DNA from 3 places in the Providencia rustigianii genome. Region 3 is predicted to be linked to each of the others. Evidence: predicted binding sites of a transcription regulator. Region 3 holds the regulator's gene; each other region holds the start of a gene.

Region 1 (4,405 bases), 170 kb from region 3:
AACGCCAACGAGGTCTTCTCTGTCCTGACCCACATCCGCGACGAAAGCGACAACTTCACAACCTTCGTAGTTTTCTTTCAACCATGGAATGATCGCCGAAGTATCTAAGCCGCCAGAGTATGCTAAAACAATTTTCTTGATGCCGTTTTTCATAACTTACCTATCCCAATTCTGTTTAATTAAATGTGTTATTTATTTTTTGCTCGCAATAAGTTAGGTACTTACGACGCAATAATTCGTGTACCAATGGCGGTACCATTAAATAAGGCGGGTAACTGTTCCGCATGGCGCCAGCTAGCGATATCTACAGGGCGTTTTAATGTGGTAGCCGCATCTAAGGCCGCATTAACCTTAACAATCATGCCATCGGTAATAATGCCTTGGTCAATCAGCTTTTGAGCTTTATCCGTGGTCATTTCATCAATTTTTTGACCTTTACCATCCAGAATGCCGCTAACATCAGAAAGCAAGACTAAGTCTGCATCTAAGGCTTGTGCGATAGCGGTTGCCGCTTGGTCAGCATTCACATTCATAAGTTGCCCCTCATCGGTAATTCCAATGGAGCTAATAATCGGTAAATAACCACCAGATAAAAGTAATTTCAATAACTTAGCGTCACCAGGTTTTGCGCTTCCTACATGACCCAACTCATCATTAATTTGGGTAACAACCGCACTATGACCATCACCAAGGGATAAACCCACAGCCGGTTGTTGGTGTTTAATCGCCCAGGCTAACAATGTCTTGTTCGCTGTTCCCGCTAACGCCCCTGTAATAATATCGATTTGGTCCGCAGGAGTTACTCGCAGGCCTTGTTTCTTCACAACCGGCAATTGCAGTTTTTGCATTAATTCATCAACCAAGCATCCCCCACCATGCACAATCACCAGTTCACGCTGATGAGCCTGACGGTAGGTTTGGATAGCCGTAAATAATCTTTCGAGAGCTTCTTCGCTATCAAGTAGCACGCCGCCCAATTTAATCACTAAAGGTTGCATGGAGATTTATCCTTAATAAATTGCCATAAAAGCATTAAAGTAATGACTGCGTTTCGTCGAAACCAAACCGAATATTCATGCACTGAACGGCTTGCGCTGCTGCACCTTTTAATAGGTTATCTTCTGTCCCCACTAAAATCAGGTGCTCACCTTTCAATACAAAACCAATGTCACAAAATGGCGTTCCCACAACGGATTTTAGTGCAGGAACCCCGTTGTCATATAAACGGACTAATGGTTTATTTTGATACGCATCTTTAAATGTTTGGCTAATTTGCTTCGCTGTAACGCCGGCTTTCACCTTACAAGTGATTGTTGCCAGTATGCCCCGTGCAAAGTTGCCTAAATGAGGCGTGAAAATCACCTCTCTTCCTAAATGTGTAGCAATTTCCGGTTGATGGCGATGAGTAAAAATACCGTATGGCTGTAAGCTTACTTCGCAAAAACTGTTAGTCATTGAGGCTTTACGTCCTGCTCCTGAGACACCGCTGGTAGCGTTGATCACCGGCCACATGTTTTCATCCAGCAGATCAGCTTCAATCAATGGCTTTAGCGATAACTGAGAAACTGTTGGGTAGCATCCAGGCACAGCAATCAGCTGCGCCTGACGGATTTTATCGGCTTGCCATTCTGCTAAACCGTAAACTGCTTGCATTAACCATTGGGTATTTGTATGTTCAAAACCGTAGTATTGTGGGTAGAACGCAGCATCTTGAACCCGATAAGCTCCTGAAAGGTCAAACACCACACAACCGGCTTCTAGAAATTGAGGTGCAATATCATGGCTAACTTCATGGGCAGTCGCGAGAAAAACAATATCAATGCCTTGTGCCGCTGCAGCCACATCCGTTAATGGCTGTACAGGAAGGTCAATAATACCTTTATACTGAGGATGTAAATCAGAGAAGCATTTACCCGCATCAGCACTTTGTGCGGATACCATCAGACCGGAAAGATGAATTTCAGAATGACGCTGTAAATATGCTGCTAATTCCGCTCCAGTATAGCCACTGGCCCCGATAATGAGTGTGTTCAACATGTGTATTCTACCTTGTACTCGTGACCCAAACAGTTTAATGTGTATTTTTATTCAAATAAAGTGCATGAATATTGATACTATTATGGATAAAGGCTGTCAACAGTGAATATTAAATTACCTGCATTTATTGAGATTTATCGTCAATTAATAGCAACTCCATCGATTAGTGCGACCGATTCTCATTTGGATCAGAGCAACAAAGCGCTTGTTGAGCTATTAGGCGGATGGCTAGAAACTTTAGGCTTCTCGGTGAATATCCAACCTGTTCCCGATACCCGAGACAAATATAACTTGTTAGCCAGCATTGGTGAGGGCAACGGAGGATTGATGCTGTGTGGTCATACCGATACCGTACCTTTCGACGATGGCCGCTGGAGTAGAGATCCATTCAAACTCACCGAACACGATGGCAAGCTGTATGGCCTCGGTACCGCAGATATGAAAGGCTTTTTTGCCTTTATTATCGATGCATTAAGGGATGTCGACCTCACTACGCTCAAACGCCCGCTACATATATTAGCAACCGCGGATGAAGAAACTTCAATGGCAGGTGCGCGCTACTTTGCAGCGAATACGGCATTGCGCCCTGATTTTGCCATCATCGGTGAGCCAACATCATTGCAGCCAATACGAGCGCATAAAGGTCATCTTTCTAATGCAATTCGTATTACAGGCCAATCTGGGCATTCTAGTGATCCTGCTCGTGGGGTGAATGCCATCGAGTTAATGCATGAATCTATTTCCCACTTAATGACATTGAGAAATACATTAAAAGAACGCTATAACAATCCAGCATTTGTCATTCCATATCCAACCATGAATTTTGGTCATATTAATGGCGGAGATGCAGCAAACCGTATTTGTGGCTGCTGTGAATTACATATGGATATCCGCCCTCTTCCTGGATTGACACTGCAAGATCTCGATGAATTGCTAAATGAAGCTTTAGAACCCGTTCGCGCCAAATGGCCAGGGCGTTTAGCCATTGAAGAAATGCACCCTCCGATTCCAGGATACGAATGCCCGACTGACCATAAAATGGTGGCAGTCATTGAACAATTACTGGGTCAAAAAGCGGCAACGGTCAACTACTGTACTGAAGCACCGTTTATCCAAGAACTGTGCCCAACCTTAGTGTTAGGTCCCGGCTCCATTGAGCAAGCCCATCAGCCTGATGAGTTTATTGATATGAATTTCATTGAACCGACACGTCAGTTAATCAGCCAAATGGTCGAACACTTCTGTTTTACTGAATAATTTTCACCTCACGCGGAGTAACTCTACTCCGCGCATTTCCCCATCATGAATTTTTTTCCTGTTGCGACTGAAAAAACATCAGTGCCAAATTTGATTTAAGAGTTGACTCTCATTGAATATCAAGTAATCTCTATTTAGACGTCTAAACGTATAGAAGTTTAAATGGGTAGAGAACATTGAACAATTAATTAAAACAACTAAATAATCAGTCTGCTAATGGCGAGGTCACAGGGTATGAGTTTCTTTCACGCAAATCAGCGCGAGGCGCTAAATCAAAATTTGGCTGAATTAGATGGTCAAATTAATGTCTCATTTGAATTTTTCCCACCTCGCTCAGCGGAAATGGAACAAACGTTATGGAAATCTATCGATAGACTGAAAAATCTAAAACCCAAATTTGTTTCCGTAACCTATGGAGCCAACTCAGGTGAGCGAGATAGAACCCATAGTATAATTAAAGATATCAAAGACAAAACAGGCTTAGTGGCTGCACCACATTTAACCTGTATTGATGCTAACCCAGAAGAATTAAAATCTATCGCAAGGGATTATTGGAATAATGGTATCCGACATATTGTCGCCCTACGCGGTGATTTACCCGATAACAGCAATAAACCCGAAATGTATGCAACCAATCTGGTGGAGCTGTTAAAAAATGAAGCCGATTTTGATATCTCAGTTGCCGCTTATCCCGAAGTCCATCCGGAAGCGAAAAGTGCTCAGGCTGACCTGATAAATTTGAAGAAAAAGATTGAGGCTGGAGCTAACCGTGCCATTACCCAATTTTTCTTTGATGTGGAAAGTTATTTACGTTTTCGTGACCGCTGTGTTTCAACTGGCATCGATGTCGAGATTGTCCCGGGAATTTTACCCGTATCGAACTTCCGCCAGCTAGAGCGATTTGCTAAGTTGACCAATGTGCGTATTCCAACATGGATGAGCAAAATGTATGAAGGATTGGATAATGATCCTGAAAGTCGTAATTTAGTCGGCGCTTCAATTGCGATGGATATGGTGAAAATTTTAAGTCGTGAAGGCGTTAAAGATTTTCATTTCTATACGTTAAATCGTTCTGAACTGACCTATGCAATCTGCCACACATTGGGTGTGA
Region 2 (4,405 bases), 530 kb from region 3:
TCGGGCTCATAACCCGAAGGTCGTTGGTTCAAATCCAGCCCCCGCAACCAATTTTTGATTTAGTCATTTCTTGATTTAGTCAATGTAGTTTCGGTAGTAAAATCAAAATGTAGTTTATTAAAGTAGTAAAAAATATTTCAGGCGCGGGATGGAGCAGCTTGGTAGCTCGTCGGGCTCATAACCCGAAGGTCGTTGGTTCAAATCCAGCTCCCGCAACCAATTTCCTGGTATATTTTAACCTTTCAGTCGCGGGGTGGAGCAGCTTGGTAGCTCGTCGGGCTCATAACCCGAAGGTCGTTGGTTCAAATCCAGCCCCCGCAACCAATTCTTAGTTGTATTCTTTCTTATCTATTCCTTTAAAGCTTCAATTCGTTTTCTACTCTTTCAATTTCCAACAAATTACTTTTTATCAATACGTTACTTTTTTGCTAATAAAAAAGGCGGCGCACATTGCTGCTCACCACCTTCTTTAATTTATTAATTATTTATTACGGATTGCTAACTCGCCACCATTGCGGAAATAGGCTTTAATCCCTTGGAAAATTGACTCTGCCATTTGCTGTTGGAATTTAGCAGTCTTTAACTTACGCTCTTCTTCCAAGTTACTAATAAAGGCAGTCTCCACCAAAATAGACGGAATTTCAGGGGCTTTTAATACTGCGAACCCAGCCTGATCAACCCGATTCTTATGCAGTCTATTTACTTTCCCCATGCGTTTAAGGACTTCATCCCCAAACTTCAAACTGTCATTGATTGTCGCTGTTTGCACCAGATCTAACATGGTATGGTCGAGATAAACATCGCCGCTTTTACTCACCCCACCGATTAAGTCAGCTTCGTTCTGGGTTTGTGCAAGATAACGTGCCGTATTACTGGTGGCACCTTTTGTCGACAACGCAAACACCGATGAACCATTTGCTGAGCGGTTAGTAAAAGCATCCGCATGAATCGATACAAAAAGGTCTGCCTGCATTTTTCTGGCTTTTGCTACCCGCACTTTCAATGGAATAAATACATCCTCATTACGTGTCATATAAGCACGCATTTTTGGATCTTTATCAATCAATGCTTTCAATCGACGGGCAATTTGTAAGACTACGTCTTTTTCGCGTGTCTTATATTTACCAATTGCACCGGGATCTTCACCGCCATGACCAGGGTCAATCATGATAATGATCGGTCGGTCAGTCCCTGCTTTACCCGGTTTTTTCGCCTGAGCAGGCATACTCTCTTCTAAATCCCCTTTATTGTAATCCTCAAGCAATGCCAATAAAGGATCATCGTTGGTTTCTACCCCTTTACCCGGATAAAAATCAATGACCAAACGATGTTTAAATTCGGAGACAGGAGCAATAGTAAAGAATCGAGGACTAACCTTATTCTTCACTTCAAAAACTAAACGTACTGTTTTCGGATCAAATTGCCCAACCCGAACTAATTTTAAGTAAGGATCGCGAGACTGAATCTGGCTTCCCATATTTTTTAGTACGTTATTTAACTGTACGCCTTCCAAGTCAACGACAATGCGCTCAGGATTATTCAGCACAAATTGGCGATACTTTAAAGGGACGCTCGATTCGAGTGTAATACGGGTATAACTCGAGGCTGGCCAAATGCGCACGGCAATAATGCTGCTACTCGCAGCAAAACCGAATGGGCTGACACTCAGCAGCATAACCGCAGCCGCACCTTGTAATAGGCGGCGTTTTGATGGGCTGTGATCTTGATGACTCATCAATAATTCCGAATCTAAACCTGAAAAGTTAAATATAAATTAAGACAAGAGATAATATCTTAGCGATTAATTCGCACTCTATCTAGTTCTTCATGCTTTGTCATTACCAAACTATTATTTATATGTCGGAATGCTGATCTTATTTCAGCAATATAAATGACGTCATACTGCAATCCAAATAGACTAATTATGCTCACTAATTGAATAGCATTGATTGGCAACCATCTGATATACAGATTGAATTGTTTTTATTATAGACATTTATATATAGAGATATGTAAATATTAAAAATAAATTTGTTACTTTTCTTGTCTCATCTTTTACTTGATATTTACCGCCAAAAAGAATAAAAATACAGTAATAACGAATAAAAATTCAATTAAGAGGGTAATTATGAAAGAGCGTAGCACCGAGTTGGTTGATGAATTTCGCCATTCGGTACCCTATATAAACGCCCACCGCGGTAAAACATTTATTATTATGTTGGGTGGTGAAGCAATCGAACATGAGAATTTTCCAAGCATTGTCAATGATATAGGCTTATTACATAGCTTAGGAATTCGTATTGTCGTTGTTTATGGTGCTCGACCTCAAATAGAAGGTATTCTCGCAGAACATAATTATGAAGCTATTTATCATAAACATACGCGCGTTACCGATGCGAATACCCTTGAATATGTGAAACAAGCCTCTGGTGCCTTACAACTGGACATCACCGCTCGTTTATCGATGAGTTTAGGAAATACACCGCTGCAAGGTGCCCATATTAATGTGGTCAGTGGTAACTTTGTAATTGCCCAGCCTCTAGGTGTCGATGATGGAATTGATTATTGCCATAGTGGCCGTATCCGCCGCATTAATGAAGATGCGATTAACGCGCAATTGGATAATGGCTCAATCGTCCTAATTGGTCCTGTTGCAGTATCAGTGACTGGTGAGAGTTTCAATCTGACATCCGAAGAAATTGCCACACAGCTAGCCGTAAAAATCAAAGCTGAAAAACTTATCGGGTTTTGTTCTTCTCAGGGAGTCGCTGATAAAAACGGCAATATTTTATCTGAATTATTCCCAAATGAAGCCGAAGCTCGTATCCAAGAGTTAGAGTCTGAAGGGGATTATTATTCTGGTACTGTACGTTTTTTACGTGGCGCAGCAACAGCCTGCCGCCGTGGTGTACGCCGCAGCCATCTATTGAGTTATCAAGAAAATGGCTCATTAATCCAAGAACTGTTTTCTCGTGATGGTATCGGAACACAAATCGTCATGGAAAGTTCAGAGAAAACCCGTCGTGCCAATATTAATGATATTGGGGGGATTTTGGAGCTTATCAGGCCATTAGAACAGCAAGGTATTTTAGTCCGCCGCTCTCGCGAACAACTCGAAATGGAGATTGATAAATTTACCATTATTGAGCGAGATAACTTAGTGATAGCCTGCGCAGCACTTTACCCTTATCCTGACGAAAAATTAGGAGAGATGGCATGTGTAGCCGTGCACCCAGACTACCGAAGCTCTTCCCGTGGTGAGGAGCTACTTAACCGAGTAGCGGCACAAGCCAAACAATTAGATCTGGATAAATTATTTGTCCTAACGACTCGCAGTATTCATTGGTTCCAAGAGCGTGGTTTTATGCCTGCCGAAATTGAAATGCTACCAATGAAAAAACAGGCTCTGTATAACTATCAACGTAAGTCTAAGATTTTGATGTTAAATATTAAAACTCACGTCGCTTAAGCTACAGATAAAAACCCATGAATGAGATTAAAAACTTTACTGATAATTTCATATCTGGGTTTTATCGTTGTTCAACAAATTATGCGATTTGTACAACTCGGCATTTTTGACTCAGTGGATTAGCCTCTAATAGTGGTCTTAGAATTTCTTCCATTTCACTAAAAGAGGTTCCGTAGAAATAAAATGCCGTTTCTGTTGGGCCATCCCAAACCCCATGAATACTGCCAATATCTTCTACTGCTTCATCCAATTGGTCGAAAAGATCATTGATATCATTGTTTTCGTACACCTCTGCCGGTAATTCAGTCCCATTAAAGTAAACTGCTAAACCTTCATCTGTACCAAAATCAATTCGTACATCTTCCCCATGAATGGTTAAACGAGACCCTTTTGGCGCTAACATGCCAGAAAACATCTGAATAATTAAGCTGATATTTTCATCACTTGCCTCAGTAACCGATAATTCGATGTCGCACTCGGAAACTTCGCCAGTGTCACCTAATAGAGTACCACCACCACTAATTTGGATTTCTTTCTCTTTACCAAGTTTTTCCATCGCTTCATCAAAAGCATCTTCTAGGTCAGCACGCCTTGCTGGCTCAAGCTTGGCGTTCAATGTCACAGTGATAGCGGTCATAGGCTGTTGGTTTTCCATAATATTACCTTAAATCAGTAGGGTTAATTCAATTGCATCAGTTGTAGGGTTAGGCCGCTACGACGCTTTGTTGGGGTCTCAATTGCACGGCGTAATACTTTTTTACTACCATACAGTGATAATTCTTTTTTAGCTCTAGTGATCGCGGTATAAACCAGCTCCCGCGTGATCACGGGGGAATATATATAAGGCAGTACTAAAGCGGTATGAGTAAATTCCGAACCTTGTGATTTATGTACCGTCATCACATATGCAGTTTCATGCAGTGGCAGGCGGTTGGG
Region 3 (4,405 bases):
AATTCACAATAATCATTCTCATCTTTCTATTATTTTCAGAAAAATAACGATAGTTTCATAAAAATGAATATTTAGAAAAAATTAGAAATTATTATTGGAAATTTCTGTTATTTTATTTCCAATAACAGAGCAATTGTACTGAATGTATCACAATACTCTGTTAGATGTACCATTAACTCTCATGAATCTGAGTAAAAAAAGGATTAAAAAATGATGTTACGGAAATCGGATTGGCACCCAGCAGATATCATAGCAGCCCTACGAAAACGGGGAACAACACTTGCTGCTATTTCTAGGAAGGCAGGGCTTAGCTCATCGACTCTTGCAAATGCGCTGTCCAGACCTTGGCCTAAAGGAGAATGGATTATTGCAAATTTTTTAGGTATACACCCATCAGAAATTTGGCCTAGCCGCTATTACGACTCAATGACTGGGGATTTATTAGAAAGAAAGGCGAGAGAGAAAATAGAGCACGAAGAAAACGCGATATAGCAGAAACATAAGTTTCTATTAAAAAATCCATTGGTACGAATAATTAATGAAACTAAATAATTCACCCAAGCCATTATTAATATATCTTTAGTTATGAAATCACTTTAAGAAAAAGTTTTCATTATATTGAAACAGATACACTTAGCATAAAATAAAAGGGTTGAGTTGCATCAAGGCAACCCAACCCTTATTTATGAATGAATCATTAAAACAGCATTAGCCATTAATGAATTTTTCACCAAGCTCGATATCCGCTTTCAATACCTCTAACATCTCATTCAGTGCTTTCTCTTCAAACGCACTTAATTTACCGATTGGTAAATGTTTTTCGATGCCATTTTTGCCTAATAATACAGGTTGAGCGAAGAAACGAGCGTGTTCACCGTCACCTTCAGTGTAAACACATTCAACAACGTTGCTTTCGCCTTGTAAACCACGGATAAGAGATAAGCCCAAACGTGCAGCTGCTTGGCCCATGGACAGAGTTGCTGATCCGCCACCCGCTTTTGCTTCAACAACTTCAGTACCCGCGTTTTGAATACGCTTAGTCAGAGCTGCAACTTCTTCATCAGTGAAGCTAACACCTGGAATTTGAGATAATAATGGCAGAATAGTAACGCCAGAGTGCCCACCAATAACTGGCACTTCGATTTCGCTTGTTTTCTTGCCTTTCAGTTCAGCAACAAAAGTATTTGAACGAATGATATCAAGTGTTGTTACACCGAACAGACGATTTTTATCGTAAACACCTGCTTTTTTCAGAACTTCAGCCGCGATAGCCACTGTCGTATTCACTGGGTTAGTGATAATACCGATCAGCGCTTTCGGGCAAGTTACTGCGATTTGTTGAATAAGATTACGTACAATGCCTGCGTTCACGTTGAATAGGTCAGAACGGTCCATACCCGGTTTACGTGCAACGCCCGCAGAAATTAATACTACATCCGCACCTTTCAGTGCTGGAGTGGCATCTTCACCTGCGAAACCAACAACTTTAACGTCTGTAGGGATGTGGCTTAAATCTGCGGCAACACCTGGAGTTACTGGTGCGATGTCGTAGAGGGAGAGTTCTGAACCTGCTGGGAGCTGGTTTTTGAGAAGAAGGGCTAGAGCCTGACCGATACCACCTGCTGCACCTAGGACTGCAACTTTCATTCTAAAACTCCTTAATTGTACTTTAAAAATATGAATTCATCTGACTACGCACTAAACACATTACTTATAAAAAACAATTCTTTAACAGTTAGAGAGAAGTGTTAACGCGAGATAAATTACCGACTGAATGACACCATTCTAAACAAATTCCTTATCTGTTAATGAGATAACGGACACTTTTTTAACAAATAGTTTTTATTGCTATTGTCTTTAACCCTAAGCACAACTTTATGTGTTATTTTTTCCATCTCAATCATGTGATTTAACAAAAATAAAACATATTTTAAGATGAAACTTAAGGCGCTTTTAAGTTAAATTTTGAGCCATTAATTTAAGATAGAGATAAAAATCAGACTGCAAATTCCTCTTTTAAATCGGCCATTAAATCATCAAAAACCAATTATCTTGCATAAAAATGCAGTTTTACGCATAATGCAACTCAATTTAATACCAAAAGATGGGTTAATTATGCGCACTGTGTCGAAACAAGAAGACTTGGTAAAAGCTTTTAAAGCTCTCCTGAAAGAAGAGAAATTTAGTTCACAAGCTGAGATTGTGGTTGCTCTTCAAGAACAAGGCTTCGAAAATATTAATCAATCTAAAATTTCCAGAATGCTAACCAAGTTTGGTGCGGTTCGAACCCGTAACGCAAAAATGGAAATGGTGTATTGCTTACCAAGCGAACCTGGGGTACCAACTGCGACGAGTCCACTCAAAAATTTGGTACTGGACGTTGATTATAACCACTCAGTTGTTGTGATCCGTACAAGCCCTGGTGCCGCTCAGTTGATCGCACGCCTGCTAGATTCTCTAGGTAAAGCTGAAGGGATCTTAGGCAGCATTGCTGGAGATGATACGATTTTCTCCACACCAACCAATGACTTCACAACTCGTGAGCTGTACGAATCCATACTAGTCTTGTTTGAACAAGAACTTTAGCCCTTTTGAGGGATTATCTCGAAACCTAAAGAGGGAAAACCGTGTTATTTGAAATTTTAAGAAATATAATTCATTACGGTTTTCACTTTTTAGTTCCTTTTCTGTTTGGTTATCTATTCTGGCGAAAAAATTGGAAGTTAGCAGCATTATTGATGATCGCAACTATGACGATCGATTTAGATCATCTTCTAGCTGACCCTATCTTTGATCCAGATCGCTGTGGTGTTGGCTACCACCCAATGCACACTATTTGGGCTGCAATTGCCTATGTGGTGTTATTTTTCTTCCCATCATGGAAACTAAAAGCAATTGCCGTGGGCTGCTTATTCCACTTATTTACCGATTCAGTAGATTGCTATATGGGAAGTATAAAGAAAGAGATGCAAACAACGGTGCTAAGCTGTTCGGGATTACCCGATCGGGCAGATATTGATTTACCACCACAGCGATAAAAATTGAAGCCCTAACAGAGTGTTAGGGCTTTTATTCTGATTACTCTTCAGGTTCAGCTTGTGCTTTCTTTTTCAGACCATCCAGTAATTTTTCGTGAATACCACCAAAACCACCATTACTCATCACTAAAATATGGTCGCCCGGCTGAGCCGTGTCGATCACCATATTTGCCAGAGTATCCACATCGGCATGCCAATGCGCAGGTTGTACACAATGCTCAGCAATCTCAGTCACCATCCAAGGAATATTCGTTGGTTGGAATAAGAAGACTTCATCCGCACGACCTAATGCCGGTGCGATATCATTCTTATTGATGCCCATTTTCATGGTATTCGAACGTGGCTCAAGTACTGCGATAATCCGTGCTGTTCCGCCGACCTTGCTACGTAATGCTTCTAACGTCGCTAAAATAGCAGTTGGATGATGAGCAAAGTCATCATACACACTGACATCATTTTCAACACCACGTAGTTCAAGACGGCGACGAGCATTGATAAATTTATCCAATGCCAAACACGCTTCTTTTGCAGGCACACCAACATGATGCGCCGCTGCAATTGCCATCAAACCATTTTGAATATTGTGATTACCCACTTGAGACCAATTCACTTCCCCAACTTTTTGCTGCTGATAATGCACTTCAAAGCGGCTGCCATCGTGGTTCAGTTTCACGGCCTGCCATTCACCGTGTTCACCCACCAGTTCTTGTTCACTCCAACAACCCATATTCATGACTTGCTTGAGATTATTATCACTGTCAGGCATTAAAATTTTCCCGCTAGCAGGAACAAGACGAACGAGATGATGGAACTGTTTTTGAATTGCCTCAAGATTTTCAAAGATATCCGCATGATCGAATTCAAGGTTATTGAGGATCAACGTTTTCGGGCTGTAATGAACGAATTTTGAGCGCTTATCAAAGAATGCACAATCATATTCATCGGCTTCAATAACAAAGAATGGGCTATTACCAATCTTTGAGGAAACATCAAAATTACCCGGAACACCACCAATCAAAAAGCCCGGTTCATAACCACAATCTTCGAGGATCCAAGCCAGCATTCCCGCAGTCGTTGTTTTTCCATGAGTTCCCGCAACGGCCAATACCCAACGTTCAGGAAGCACATGGTCATGAAGCCATTGTGGTCCTGATGTATATGGTAAACCTCTTTCTAAGACGGCTTCTACACAAGGATTGCCACGCGTCATTGCATTACCAATCACCACCATATCCGGAGCAGGATCTAGCTGAGCAGGGTCGTAACCTTGAATCAGTTCAATGCCTTGCTTTTCAAGCAATGTACTCATTGGCGGGTATACGTTCGCATCGGAGCCTGTCACTTTGTGTCCTAAAGAACGAGCCAAA

Evidence for each region. The regulator ArgR, encoded in region 3, controls arginine synthesis, uptake and breakdown. The targets are predictions, from matches to a motif close to ANTGAATAAAAATACANT.
Region 1: the regulator ArgR is predicted to act here: its motif matches at 2,076-2,093, upstream of argC (N-acetyl-gamma-glutamyl-phosphate reductase).
Region 2: the regulator ArgR is predicted to act here: its motif matches at 2,077-2,094, upstream of argA (amino-acid N-acetyltransferase).

Annotation. Positions count from the first base shown of each region.
Region 1 is NZ_LR134396.1:3,743,723-3,748,127, forward strand. It holds gene EL244_RS17310 (argininosuccinate synthase) at 1-153, opposite strand, end outside; gene argB (acetylglutamate kinase) at 222-998, opposite strand; gene argC (N-acetyl-gamma-glutamyl-phosphate reductase) at 1,033-2,037, opposite strand; gene argE (acetylornithine deacetylase) at 2,140-3,294, shown strand; gene metF (methylenetetrahydrofolate reductase) at 3,529-4,405, shown strand, end outside.
Region 2 is NZ_LR134396.1:3,042,788-3,047,192, forward strand. It holds tRNA gene EL244_RS13965 (tRNA-Met) at 1-50, shown strand, start outside; tRNA gene EL244_RS13970 (tRNA-Met) at 143-219, shown strand; tRNA gene EL244_RS13975 (tRNA-Met) at 248-324, shown strand; gene amiC (N-acetylmuramoyl-L-alanine amidase AmiC) at 482-1,735, opposite strand; gene argA (amino-acid N-acetyltransferase) at 2,129-3,469, shown strand; gene EL244_RS13990 (hypothetical protein) at 3,549-4,124, opposite strand; gene recD (exodeoxyribonuclease V subunit alpha) at 4,148-4,405, opposite strand, start outside.
Region 3 is NZ_LR134396.1:3,569,673-3,574,077, forward strand. It holds gene EL244_RS16385 (helix-turn-helix domain-containing protein) at 211-492, shown strand; gene mdh (malate dehydrogenase) at 709-1,647, opposite strand; gene argR (transcriptional regulator ArgR) at 2,116-2,586, shown strand; gene EL244_RS16400 (DUF6122 family protein) at 2,628-3,038, shown strand; gene mpl (UDP-N-acetylmuramate:L-alanyl-gamma-D-glutamyl-meso-diaminopimelate ligase) at 3,079-4,405, opposite strand, start outside.